DNA from 4 places in the Streptomyces sp. NPDC107765 genome. Region 3 is predicted to be linked to each of the others. Evidence: riboswitches for the same ligand, from Rfam matches in the RefSeq annotation. Region 3 holds a riboswitch; each other region holds the start of a gene.
The links. Region 3 has a riboswitch for cyclic di-AMP ahead of ACZ7MX_RS16210 (transglycosylase family protein). Riboswitches for the same ligand answer to the same signal wherever they lie in the genome.

Region 1 (3,254 bases), on a different contig from region 3:
GAGGTGGGCTCACTTGCGCGGCATTGTCCGGTTTCGACCACTGCCCGAACGCGGCTGACCGGAGCGTCATCGCCCGGTCGCCGGGGCCGCTCCGCGCTGACCGAAGCGGCGAATGTGGACGCCCTGCCGGAAAGGGCGTGCTATGCGGCGGATACGATCCGACCCCATGGACGTCGTCATCAATATCTTCGTCGCACTGCACATCATCGGCATCGCCTCCCTGCTGGGCGGCTTCCTGACGCAGATGAAGGCGATGGGTGCGGGCACCGCCCGGTTCGTTCCGGCCATGCTGCACGGCGCGCTGACCATGCTGGTCACCGGCATCGTGCTGGTCGGCCTCAACCAGGCGCAGGGCCATCCGGTCAACAACATCAAGATCGGCATCAAGATGGCCGTCCTGGTGGTGATCCTGGCACTGGTCTACGTCAAGCGGGACGAGGAGCAGATCGACAAGGCGCTGTTCGGCGCGGTCGGCGGCCTCACGATGGCCAACATCTTCATCGCGGTCCTCTGGACCTGAGCACGCCGGCTGGTCCGGGGGCGCCGGCCGGACCTGCAGCACACCGCGCGGTCGTCGCACTCCGGGATCCGGAGGCGACGACCGCGCGGTGGCGTGTGGGGGGTGCCGTGGGGGGTGGACGGAGGGGCAGCGGGGCCGGGCGTCAGCCCAGGCGGACGCTCCCGTAGATCGGCATGTAGTAGATCGACTCCTCCCGGACGTTCGCGCCCGGGTGCGGCGCGTGGATCATCTTGCCGCCGCCTATGTACATGCCGACATGGCTGATGTCGTCGAAGAAGAAGACCAGGTCACCGGGTTGCAGGTCCTTGGTCGCCACCCGCTGGCCGACCTTGACCTGTTCCCAGGTCGTGCGCGGCAGATCGACCCCGGCCGCCTTCCACGCCGCCTGGGTCAGCCCCGAGCAGTCGTAGGAGGAGGGCCCGGTGGCGCCCCAGACGTACGGCTTCCCGATCTGGGCGCGGGCGAACGCGAGGGCCTTCTCGGCCTTGGTGGACTGCGAGCCCCCGGTGGAGCCGCCGGTGTCCCCGCCGGTCTGGCCACCGGTGGAGCCGCCGTCCTGCTGCCGCTGCCGCTCGCGCTCCTGCTGCTTGCGCGCCTCCTCCTCGGCCCGGCGCTTGGCCGCCGCCTCCTTCTGGCGCTCCAGTGCGGCCAGCCGCGCCTTCTCCTGGGCGGTCAGCCGGGACAGCAGCTGCCGGGCCTCGGCCAGCTTCTGCTGCACGGAGCGCTTGGACTCCTTCAGGGCGGCCTGCGAACTCTGCAGCTGATCCAGGCTGCGGGACGCCTCGGCCCGCTGCCGGGCGGCCGCCGCGGCCTGCTGCTGGTAGTCGCTGACGGCCTGCTGCTGCCGCCCGGTCAGCCGCTCCATCAGGTGGCTGCGGTCGAAGAACTGCTGCGGGTCCTTGGCGAGCATCAGCTGCGCGGTCGGGTTCATCCCGCCGGTGCGGTACTGCGCCGAGGCGAACGTCCCGAGCTCCCGCCGGGACGCGTTCATCTTCTCGGCCCGCTTGGCCGCGGCGTTGAGCAGTCCGTCCACGGTCTCGCGCTGGTGATCGGCGCGCTCCTTGGCGGCGTTGTACTTCTGGGTGGCCACCTCGGCCTGCCGGTAGAGGCCGTCGACCTTCTGCTTGACCTCTTCGATGGTGGGCCTGGGGGCCCTGGGGGCGGCGTCGGCGGTCTGCGAGAGCAGGGTGACCGAGGCGAGCGCTGCGGTGGTGAGCCCGGCCGCCGTACGGCGGCTCCCGGGCGAGGTGAGAACGCTGGTGCGCGGCTTGCGATGGGACGCCAAGGCCGGCAACTCCTTCCGTGGACCGCCTACCGGGTTAGCTGTCGGGTTCGGGCGGTGTCGCTGACGGAAGGCCGTGCCCTACGGTCCGTACGTCCGCTGGCGTCGGTCGGACGGATCGATTCACCCCGGTGTTGCTGGTGGGTCCCCGGCTCCGGGTGACCCGGGCGTGACCGGAGGGACACGTCGCGGGCAGGGCCGGACTCGGCGTGGGCGGCCCGTGCGGACGCTGTCGTCCGCGGGGAGGCGGGCTGCCCGAGCGAGGACGTTAGCCAACTCGTGTGGCTCCTGTGAAGGCTGATGTTCGATATGCCCGAAACCTTTTCGTGACCTGAGAGATATCGTTCCGCTTTCGGCCGTATCGTGCGGCCGCCGTCCGCACCGCGCGTTCTCCGGCCGTCCCGGCCACTTGTCCACAGTCCCCGGCACGCTGTCGGTGCGGCGGCCTAGACTCGGTGGGCGATGAGCAGCCTCTTTGACGACAGCTTCCTGGCGGACCTCGGCCACAAGGACGAGGAGCCCCCGCCGCCTCCCGAGGACGAGCACGGGCCGGTCCCCGAGGAGATCCCCGCCGACCTGTTCGGCGGGCGGTTCGACGCGCCCGTGCCCAGGGACGCGTACTACCGCGACGGCGCCGCCCGCCCGGCCCTCGACCCCGCCGCGCTGCTCGAGGGGCTCAACGACCAGCAGAAGGCCGCCGTGGTGCACACCGGCGGCCCGCTGCTGATCGTCGCCGGCGCCGGGTCCGGCAAGACCCGGGTGCTCACCCACCGCATCGCGCACCTGCTCGCCGAGCGGCACGTCCACCCCGGCCAGATACTCGCGATCACCTTCACGAACAAGGCCGCCGGCGAGATGAAGGAGCGCGTCGAGCAGCTGGTCGGCCCGCGCGCCAACGCCATGTGGGTCTCCACCTTCCACAGCGCCTGCGTGCGGATCCTGCGCCGCGAGTCCAAGAAGCTCGGCTTCACGTCCTCCTTCTCGATCTACGACGCCGCCGACTCCAAGCGCCTGATGGCCCTGGTCTGCCGCGATCTGGACCTCGACCCCAAGCGCTTCCCGCCCAAGTCCTTCAGCGCGAAGATCTCCAACCTCAAGAACGAGCTCATCGACGAGGAGACCTTCGCCGGGACGGCTGCCGACGGATTCGAGAAGACGCTGGCCGAGGCGTACGCGATGTACCAGGCGCGGCTGCGCGAGGCCAACGCCCTGGACTTCGACGACATCATCATGACGACGGTCAACCTCCTCCAGGCCTTCCCGGACGTCGCCGAGCACTACCGCCGCCGCTTCCGGCACGTCCTCGTCGACGAGTACCAGGACACCAACCACGCCCAGTACACCCTCGTCCGCGAGCTCGTGGGCACCGGCACCGCCGACATCCCCGCCGCCGAGCTGTGCGTCGTCGGTGACGCCGACCAGTCGATCTACGCCTTCCGCGGCGCCACGATC
Region 2 (3,254 bases), on a different contig from region 3:
AGGGCCCTGGGGGTAGGGGAGTTGTTGCTTGTCGCGCTCATGGTGGGAGCAACGTTGCGGGGCGGGTGGTTATTCCTGCTCACAGGAGTCATTCCGGTTCCTCGGATGTTCCCGTTTCCTCGGACGGCGGCCACCCTCGCACCGTGGCCGCCGACCTCGCCCCGCCCCGCCCGTCAGGTGCTCAGACGTTGACGCCGTGGTCGCGCAGCCAGGGCATCGGGTCTATCGGGTCGCCGGCGCCGGGGCGTACCTCCAGGTGGAGGTGGGGGCCGGTGACGTTGCCCGTGGCGCCGACCCGGCCGATGACGTCGCCGGTGCTGACCTTGCCCGAGGTCTTGACCATCGAGGACAGGTGGCAGAACCAGAGCTCGGTGCCGTCGTCGAGGGTCAGGACGATGCGGTAGCCGTACGAACCGGCCCAGCCGGCCTGGGTGATGGTGCCGGAGTGCACCGCCTTGACGGGCGTGCCGGTCGGGGCGGCGAAGTCCTGGCCGGTGTGGTCCGCGACCCAGCGGTCACCGGCCTGCCCGAAGCCCGCGGTGAGGGTGTACGAGGAGACCGGGGTGATGAAGCTCTGCGCCAGTTTGGCGAGGCGTTCGGCCTCGGCCTTACGGCGGGCCTCCTCCTCGGCCTTGCGCTTGGCCTCGGCCGCTGCCTCCTTCTTGGCGGCCGCGGCCTTCTCGGCGGCCTTCAGGTCCCCGGCGGCGTCCGTAGTGGCCTGCTTGATCGCGGCCTGCTCGGCGGCCTCGCGGGCCTCCTGCTCGGCGGCGCCCTGCTGGGCGTCGGCCTGCTGGAGGATACGGCTGCGCAGCGCCTCACCGGCGTTCGCACCGGAGCCCGAGCCCGTACCCGCGTCAGAGCCGGAGTCGGAGCCGGAGCCCGAGCCCGTGCCCGACGGCGAGCCCGGTCCGGCGTTCCCGGTGAGCGGGTCGGCGGGGGTGGCGGCGGAGGCGGAAGCGGTGTGCGCGCCGCCGTCGGATATGAGGTCGCCGACGCCGGGCAGGGAGGCGGCGTCCGGGAGGTGGTCGGAGACGGCGTCGGCCACTCCGCCGAGGTCGGGCATCGAGATCGGCACCGGCGGCCGGCCCTCGGCCGTGGCCATCCCGCCCGCGCCGACCGCGGCGATGACACCGACGCCCAGGACCGTCCCCCCGCGGGCGAGGCCACCGCCGCGCTGCTTGGCCACCCGGTGCTTGCCGCGGACCGGGCGGACGGACTCCTCGGTGGGGTTCCATTCCTCCCACGGGCCGTCGGCGTCACCGTTCGCCTCGCCGGCCGTCGCGAAGCGGGTGCCGGTGACGCCGGCCATGTCGGTGGTGACAGCGGTGTCGGTGGCGACAGGGGTGTCAGAGACGAAAGCAGTCTCCGTCACGAAAGTGGGGTCGCCGGGATGCGCGAAGGCGTGCGGGGCGCCTGGCGCGTACGGGGCGCCCGGGCCCCGGTCGTCGAAGTCGTAGGCGGACGGAGCCTCGGGGACAGGCCTGTTGGACGCCACGGGGGCGCACTCCTTTCCTTCCTTCTCGCCTACCGGGTTAGCTGACGGGTTCGGAGCAGGAAGGTCTCCTACGGGCACCCTCTGACGAAGGCGTCCGATTCACCCCAAGGTGGTGGTTCCCCGGTTCCCTTGGTGCAGTTCGAGGTGCTGGAGGTGCGTGAAAAGCGCGTGCGGGATTCGGCGTCGGCGCACGGTGCCGCCTCTTGCGGCGGCTGGGACGACCGCGCTGCGTTATCGGACAGTAATAGAGATCGCGACCGTTTTCCAAGCCTTCCCGGGAATCCATATGCCTCGCGCACCGGCTGTGGCGTGGTGTTTTCCGGTCACCATGGCCATAAATCGGGCGAGTTGACCGCACCACCCCGTGCCACGCCTAAACGATCTCTCGATGATTGTGCGTCAGTTGTTATGCGGAGGGGTGCCTGACCATTACGGAACGTGAAGACAGTAACGTCGGATCATGGTCGTCAACGCCGAGCGCCCTGGACACTCCCTGCACCCCGGACACTCCGAGCGCCCCGGACACTCCGAAAGTCCCGGACACTCCGAGAGCCCCGGCCCCGCCGAACGCCTCCGCAACGCCGGTCACCACCGCCACGGCCGTCCCGGCCACGGCGGCGTCACGACCGGAAGCGCGCAGGACGTGGCGCGGCGGTACCAGGAGTTCTCCTGGGGCGAGGCGCGCGGGCGGTCCGACGCCCACGAGGAGTTGAGCGCCCGGATCGGCCAGGACCAGGAGTTGTGCGAGCTGCTGGCGGGTTCGCTGCCGGCCGGCAACAAGCAGCAGCCCCAGCTCCTGCTCGCCGCCGTACGCCATCTCGACGGCCCGCACGCGGAGCAGGGCCCGCGCGGCGCCGCGGCGTACGGGCGCTGGCGCGAATGGACGATCCGGCACTGGGACCAGGTGCGGGACGTCATCATGCGCCGCGGCACCCAGACCAACGAACCGGCCCGCTGCGCCACGCTGCTGCCGCTGCTCGCCCGGCTGCCCCAGCCGCTGGCCCTCCTGGAGGTCGGCACCTCGGCCGGGCTGTGCCTGCACCCGGACCGCTATCGGTACGCGTATGGACACGGGTACGGGGAGGCGGGCGATCCGGCAGCCCACGCCCCGCTCGTCGAAGTAGGCCCGGCCGACAGCCCCGTCGTCTTCCACTGCCAGGTGCAGGCGCCGGTGCCGGGGCCGGTGGCGGCGGGGCCCGGGCCGCACGTCCCCACCCGCCTGCCCGAGGTCGTCTGGCGGGCCGGGATCGACCTGGCACCGCTCGACCCGGTCGCCGAGCCGGACGACCTGCGCTGGCTGCGGTCGCTCGTATGGCCCGGCGACGAGGCGCGGGCGGCCCGACTGTCCGCGGCCGTCGACGCGGTGCGGACGGTGCCGCGGCCGCGGATCGTCCGCGGGGACCTGATCGACGAACTGCCCGCGCTGGCGGCCGAGGCGCCGGCCGGGGCGACCCTGGTCGTGTTCCACACCGCCGTGCTGAGCTACCTGCCGTATGCCCGGCGCGAGGAGTTCGCCCGGCTCGTACGGTCGGTCCTCGACGGGCGGGACGGCGGCGGCCACTGGATCTCCCAGGAGCACCACTCCGTACTGCCGTGGCTGCCCCTGCCCCCGCACCACACCCCACGCCCGGACGACCCGCTGCAACTGACGCTCGCCCTGGACGGGCACCCGGTCGCGCTCACCGGCCCGCACGGACAGAGCTTCCGCCCGCTGTAGTGGGCCGGGGCCCGTGGCATGCCCCTGGGTCCGTGGCAGAAG
Region 3 (3,254 bases):
ACTGGCCCTCGAACTGGTACGAGCCGTCCTTGTAGAACTCGGAGGCGGCGACGTCCAGGGCGAGCGCGATGTCCTGGCCGGGGGCGTAGCCGGCCTGCTTGATGGCTTCCAGGATGAGGTCGAGGGCCTCGCGGTTGGAGCCGAGGTTCGGGGCGAAGCCGCCCTCGTCGCCCAGGCCGGTCGACAGACCGCGCTCCTTCAGGACCTTCTTGAGGGTGTGGTAGACCTCGGCGCCCCAGCGCAGGGCCTCGGAGAAGGACTCCGCGCCGATCGGGGCGATCATGAACTCCTGGATGTCCACGTTGGAGTCGGCGTGCGAGCCGCCGTTCAGGATGTTCATCATCGGCACGGGCAGGACGTGCGCGTTCGGGCCGCCCAGGTAGCGGAACAGCGGGAGGTCGCTGGCCTCGGAGGCGGCGTGCGCGACGGCGAGGGAGACGCCGAGGATGGCGTTGGCGCCGAGCGAGCCCTTGTTGTCGGTGGCGTCCAGGTCGAACATGGCCTGGTCGATCAGCCGCTGCTCGGTCGCGTCGTAGCCGACGAGCTCCGGGCCGATCTGCTCGATGACGGCCAGGACGGCCTTCTCCACGCCCTTGCCGAGGTAGCGGTTGGGGTCGCCGTCACGGAGCTCGATGGCCTCGAAGGCGCCGGTGGAGGCACCGGACGGCACGGCGGCACGGCCGGTGCTGCCGTCGTCGAGGCCGACCTCGACCTCGACCGTGGGATTACCTCGCGAGTCGAGAATTTCGCGGGCTACGACGACGTCGATGGACGGCACGTTGTCTCCTTCATGGGTGTCTGGAGTTCTGCAGCACGAGCCTAACGGCCCGGGGAGCGTCCGCCTCCCCTTGGCCCGCTCCGTGGGACGGAATAACCCCCCAAGCGACACAAAGGCCCAGCTCACGGGACGTTTGCCGCAATGTTCGCCGAGCGGGGAAAGTCCGGCGGAGCGGCCGGCCGGCGGTGGCGCGGACGGGGGGCGACTCCGGGGACGACGGTGGGGATGGCGGCGGGGATGACGGGGGGATACGACAGAAGCCCCGCCGCGGCGCGCCGGGGGGAGGGGCGCGCCGGACGGGGCCGGTCTCACCAGGGGTGACCCGGTGCGGGGACGGCTCAGACGTGGAGCTTCTGACCCGGGAAGATCAGGTTCGGGTTGCCGCCGATGACGGACTTGTTGGCCGCGTAGACGGCCTTCCAGTGGGTGCCGTGGGCCTTGGCGATCTTGGCGAGGGTGTCGCCGGCCTTGACGGTGTAGTTGCCGTGGCCCTGGTTCTTCTTCGGGGCGGCCGGGGCGCTCTCGTGCTTCGGGGCGGCCGGGGTGCGCTTGACGGCCGCGTCGCTCTTCGCCGGCGCGGACTTGGCCACCGGGGCGCTGGTGTTCAGGTCGGGGGACGGGCCACCGGAGGTCAGACCGCCGGCGCCGGCGCAGGACCAGGCGCCCGGGCCCTGGAGGGCGAGGAGCTTCTCGGCCGCGGCGATCTGCTGGGACTTGGTGGCGAGGTCCGCGCGGGGCGCGTACTTGGTGCCGCCGGCGGCGGCCCAGCTGGAGTTGGAGAACTGCAGGCCACCGTAGTAGCCGTTACCGGTGTTGATCGACCAGTTGCCGCCGGACTCGCACTGGGCGACCTTGTCCCAGGTGGCGACGGAGGCGGCGGACGCGGAGGTGGCGCCCATCAGCGGGACGGCCACGGCGGCACCGGCGACACCGGCGAGCGTGGCGACGCGGACGGCCTTGGAGGGACGACGGTGCTTGCCCTTGTTGATCAGCATGGTTCGTTCGTTTCCTCACCGACGCCTACGAGGTGAGCTGTCGGGTTCGGACTGATGAGTCGCCCGGCCGGTGCCATGGGCACCGGGCTTCACCCCAAGCCGGCTGACCCGCTTTCACGGGCCTGGCCGGCGCCTACCTTGGTTCCCCCGCTCCTGCCTACGGCGCTTGCGCGTCAACTGCCTCCGACCACCGGCAGGATTCGGCGTGTGATCGAAGGGGCCCGCTTTGGCGAGCGGTGATGACCGTAAACAGGAACCCCCGTGGTGTTCAAACCCCCCCATCTGGCCCGAGTTGGCCATTTTTGATCACGGAGGGGTTATAAACCCGCAGGTGGGGACCGGTGCGACGGCGGCGGACCCTTCGGGGCCCACCGCCCCACAACGAGACGCTTGTCTCACTTTCGCCAAAGCGGGCCGAAACCGGCGAACTACCCCTTGGACTGCCCGAGATCGAGCTGCTGGCCTGGTTGGATCAGGTCCGCGTCGGAGCCGACGACGTCCTCGTTGCGGTCGTAGAGCGCCGGCCAGCCACCCGGCAGCCGGTGCGCCTGGGCGATCGCTGACAGGCTGTCACCCGGCTGCACGGTGTACCCGTCGCCGCCCGCCGGGGGCGTCCGGTGCGCGTCGTCACCGCGCGAGGCGTGCCGCCCGCCGGCCGTCCGGCCGGCGCCGTCCCCCTCGCCCGGGTCCGCGTCGCCGCGGTGCCGGCCCGAACCGCCCGGCACGCCGTCCGTCCCCGTACCGCCCTGCGACCCGTCCTGCGCCCCGCCCTGCGACCCGTCGGAGGCCGTGCCGTCCGCGGAGCCGGTGCCGTTGCCGTCGTCCGTGCCGCGGCCGTGGCCGCTGCCGTCGCCGGAGGGGCCGGGGGTGCCGGACGGGTCCTCGCCCCGGTCGCCCGGTGTCGCGTCGCCGGACGGCCCGGACGAACCGGAGGTCCGGTCGGGGCCGGGGGACGACTCGCCGGTGCCGGCGGAGTCCGTGGGGTCGGGAGTGGACGGGGACGGCGTGGCCTGCGACGGCTCGTCGTCGGCCGGCCCGTCGCCCGCATCGCCACCGGGGTCGTCGGCCGTCCCGTCGTGCATCCCGGTGGAACCGGTGGAGCCGTCGTCGTCCGAGGGGTCGGGTATCGGGGTGCTGGTGCCGCCCGGGTCGACCTGCGGTGCCCGGCCGTCCTTCGTCAGGCCGGCGTTCACCGCACAGCTCGGCCAGGCGTCCGGGCCGAGGTCGTCGAGGATCGTCTCGGCCACCGCGATCTGCTGGGCGCGGCTGGCGAGGTCCGGCCGCGAGGCGTAGGCCCCGCCGCCGTGCCGGTCCCACATCTCCTGGGTGAGCTGGAGGCCGCCGTAGAAGCCGTTGCCGGTGTCGGAGCTCCAGATGCCGCCGCTCTCGCACTGGGCGACCCGGTCCCAGGTCGCGGTGTCGGCGGCATGTGCGCCGCCGGCGGAGAGCAGGGGCAGTGCGAGTGCCGAGCCGGTCACTCC
Region 4 (3,254 bases), on a different contig from region 3:
CCCGAGGGCCTGGACGGCGTCGCCACGATCATGGCGCGCGCCCTGTCCGAGGGCACCGACAAATACGACGCGGAGGGCTTCGCCGCCGAGCTGGAGCGCTGCGGCGCCACGCTGGACGCGCACGCCGACCACCCCGGCGTACGCGTCTCCCTGGAGGTCCCGGCGTCCCGGCTGACCCGCGCGCTGGGCCTGCTCGCCGACGCGCTGCGCGCCCCCGCCTTCCCGGAGAGCGAGATCGAGCGGCTGGTCCGCAACCGCCTCGACGAGATCCCGCACGAGCTCGCCAACCCGGCCCGCCGCGCGGCGATGGCGCTCTCCAAGGAGCTGTTCCCGGCCACCGCGCGGATCTCCCGCCCCCGCCAGGGCACCGAGGAGACCGTCGCGCGGATCGACGCCGCGGCCGTGCGCGCCTTCTACGACGCGCACGTCCGGCCCGCCACGGCCACCGCCGTGATCGTCGGTGACTTCACCGACATCGACCTGGCCGCGGCGCTGGCCGACACCCTCGGCGCCTGGAGCGGTTCGACCGCCGAGCCGGTCAGGGCCACCCCGATCGCCGCCGACGACACCGGCCGCGTGGTGATCGTGGACCGTCCCGGCGCGGTCCAGACGCAGCTGCTCATCGGCCGGATCGGCGCCGACCGGCACGACCGCGTGTGGCCGGCCCAGGTGCTCGGCACGTACTGCCTGGGCGGCACCCTCACCTCCCGGCTGGACCGCGTCCTGCGCGAGGAGAAGGGCTACACCTACGGGGTGCGCGCCTTCGGCCAGGTATTGCGCTCCACGGCTCCCACGTCCCCCGAGGGCACCACCGGCGCGGCATTGCTCGCCATCAGCGGCTCGGTGGACACCGCCTCCACCGGGCCCGCGCTGGAGGACCTCTGGAAGGTGCTGCGGACCCTCGCGGCAGAGGGGCTGACGGACGAGGAGCGGGACGTCGCGGTGCAGAACCTCGTCGGGGTGGCGCCGCTCAAGTACGAGACCGCGGCGGCCGTCGCGGGCACCCTCGCCGACCAGGTGGAGCAGCAGCTCCCGGACGACTTCCAGGCGCAGTTGTACCTCCGGCTCGCGGAGACCGGCACGGTCGAGGCGACCGCCGCCGCCGTCAACGCCTTCCCGGTGGACCGCCTGGTGACCGTCCTGGTGGGCGACGCCGCGCAGATCACCGAGCCCGTCAAGGCGCTGGGCATCGGAGAGGTGACGGTCGTCAGCGGCTAGTTCTTCGTTGGCGCATGACGGTGCGTCACGTTCTGACCGGCTCCCGTGGTGTTCGCTCACCACGGGAGCCGTCGTATGTCCGGGGGAGTCCCTCGGAGGCGGCCGGAGCCAGCCGGAGTCCGCCGTATGTCCGGTTTGCGAGGGCTCGTTGGGTCGGAACTTGTGGCATCCCGCACAAAAACGCGGTTCCGTTTGGCTCCGCAAAGTGGCCCCGATTAGCGTCGGTCCGGCTGTTCGTCACAACTCCGCCACAACAGTGGCACCGGACAGTCATCGCCGAGTCCCCGTACGGCGCGAGCCAGGGGAGCCGGGGACCCACGTCCCTGGGGTGAATCGGGCCCCTCTCCGGAGGAGCCCGTAGGAGACCTTCCTGCTCCGAACCCGTCAGCTAACCCGGTAGGCGAGAGGGAAGGAAAGGACAAGCCAGCACATGGCGTTCACCCGAGCCACCGGGAAGCACCGCCGGGCCAGCCGCAGCGCCCGGACGACCCGCAACCTCGCCGGCATAGCCACCCTCGCCACCACCGGCGTCGTCGCCTCCCTGGCCTCGCCCGCGATGGCCGCCACCGACGAGGCACGCACCCAGGACACCGGTCTCACCCAGGCCGTCGTGCTCGGTGACGAACTCGCCCACCGCCTGGAGGTCCAGGCCGACGCCCAGCAGGCCGCCGCCGAGGTCGCCGCCGTGAAGGCGAAGGCCGAGGCCGAGGCCAAGAAGCGCGCGGCGGAGGCCGAGCGGCACGCCGAGGCGGCCAGGAAGAAGGCCAAGGCGGAGCGCGAGGCCAAGGAACGGGCCGCCCGGGACGCCGAGCGCAAGCGCCTGAACGCCTTCGTCGCCCCCGTCGCGGACTCCTACGTCTCCACCGGCTACCAGGCCTCCAGCAGCCTGTGGTCGTCCGGCACCCACACCGGCATCGACTTCCACGCCGCCACCGGGACCTCCGTCCACGCGGTCGGCGCGGGCACCGTCGTCGAGGCCGGCTGGGGCGGCGCGTACGGCAACAACATCGTGATCAAGATGCACGACGGCACCTACACCCAGTACGGCCACCTGTCGTCGATCGGCGTCTCGGTCGGCCAGACCGTCACCCCCGGCCAGCAGATCGGCCTCTCCGGAGCCACCGGCAACGTCACCGGCCCGCACCTGCACTTCGAGGCCCGCACCGGCCCGGACTACGGCTCCGACATCGACCCGATCGCCTATCTGCGGTCGCACGGCGTCAACGTCTGAGCCGGCGCCGGACCGGTCCGCCCCACGCCCGCGGTGCACGCCTGGGCATGCCCCGCGCCCGCTGGCCAAAAAATATCGCCGAATACGCGGAGTCCGTCGGAAAAGCCGCGCCGGTCGAATAGAGTCTCGGAAAAGCCGCCGACCGGCGGCGTTTTCCGGGGATTACGGCGGAGGCACGATCGATGCGAGGCCATATTTCCGCGCATGCGGTGTGCACGGCGATTCGCGAGGACATCGTCTCCGGTGCGCTGGCGCCGGGGAGCCGGCTGATCGAGGAGATCCTGGCGGCGCGCTACGGCGTTTCCAGAGTGCCGGTCCGCGAAGCGCTGCGCACCCTGCAGTCGGAGGGCTTCGTCACCACCCGCCACCACGCGGGCGCCTGTGTCGCCGAACCCACCGAGCAGGAGGCCGCCGACCTGCTCGACATCCGCGCCCTGCTGGAGCCGCTGGGCGCGGCCCGCGCGGCCGCCCGGCGCACCCCCGCCCATCTGAAGGTGCTGCGCGGTCTGGTACGGCTGGGCCGCGAGCGGGCCCGCCACGGCAGCCCCGCCGACCTGCGCCAACTCGACGGCTGGTTCCACGAGACGCTGGCCCAGGCGGCCGGCAGCCCCAGCCTCACCGCCCTGCTGACCCAGCTGCGCCGCAAGATCGAGTGGATGTATGCGATGGAGCCGCTGCCGCGGGCCGGTGAGGCCTGGGACGACCACGGCGCGGTGCTGGACGCGGTGGCCCGGGGCGACGCGGAACGGGCCCGCGCCCTGATGGCGGCGCACATCGAGCGGTCGCTCCCGGTGTACCGGCTGCG

Region 1: linked by a shared signal. The riboswitch ahead of ACZ7MX_RS07290 (C40 family peptidase) and the one ahead of ACZ7MX_RS16210 (transglycosylase family protein) in region 3 are both predicted to bind cyclic di-AMP.
Region 2: linked by a shared signal. The riboswitch ahead of ACZ7MX_RS39345 (M23 family metallopeptidase) and the one ahead of ACZ7MX_RS16210 (transglycosylase family protein) in region 3 are both predicted to bind cyclic di-AMP.
Region 4: linked by a shared signal. The riboswitch ahead of ACZ7MX_RS35960 (M23 family metallopeptidase) and the one ahead of ACZ7MX_RS16210 (transglycosylase family protein) in region 3 are both predicted to bind cyclic di-AMP.

Annotation. Positions count from the first base shown of each region.
Region 1 is NZ_JBVKBL010000002.1:628,125-631,378, reverse strand. It holds gene ACZ7MX_RS07295 (hypothetical protein) at 167-520, shown strand; gene ACZ7MX_RS07290 (C40 family peptidase) at 663-1,805, opposite strand; cyclic di-AMP (ydaO/yuaA leader) riboswitch at 1,813-1,982, opposite strand; gene pcrA (DNA helicase PcrA) at 2,265-3,254, shown strand, end outside.
Region 2 is NZ_JBVKBL010000030.1:20,342-23,595, forward strand. It holds gene ACZ7MX_RS39340 (aldo/keto reductase) at 1-41, opposite strand, end outside; gene ACZ7MX_RS39345 (M23 family metallopeptidase) at 182-1,495, opposite strand; cyclic di-AMP (ydaO/yuaA leader) riboswitch at 1,507-1,652, opposite strand; gene ACZ7MX_RS39350 (DUF2332 domain-containing protein) at 1,956-3,212, shown strand.
Region 3 is NZ_JBVKBL010000005.1:490,377-493,630, reverse strand. It holds gene eno (phosphopyruvate hydratase) at 1-778, opposite strand, end outside; gene ACZ7MX_RS16210 (transglycosylase family protein) at 1,117-1,773, opposite strand; cyclic di-AMP (ydaO/yuaA leader) riboswitch at 1,781-1,948, opposite strand; gene ACZ7MX_RS16205 (LysM peptidoglycan-binding domain-containing protein) at 2,202-3,251, opposite strand.
Region 4 is NZ_JBVKBL010000022.1:20,641-23,894, reverse strand. It holds gene ACZ7MX_RS35965 (M16 family metallopeptidase) at 1-1,218, shown strand, start outside; cyclic di-AMP (ydaO/yuaA leader) riboswitch at 1,483-1,636, shown strand; gene ACZ7MX_RS35960 (M23 family metallopeptidase) at 1,649-2,449, shown strand; gene ACZ7MX_RS35955 (GntR family transcriptional regulator) at 2,632-3,254, shown strand, end outside.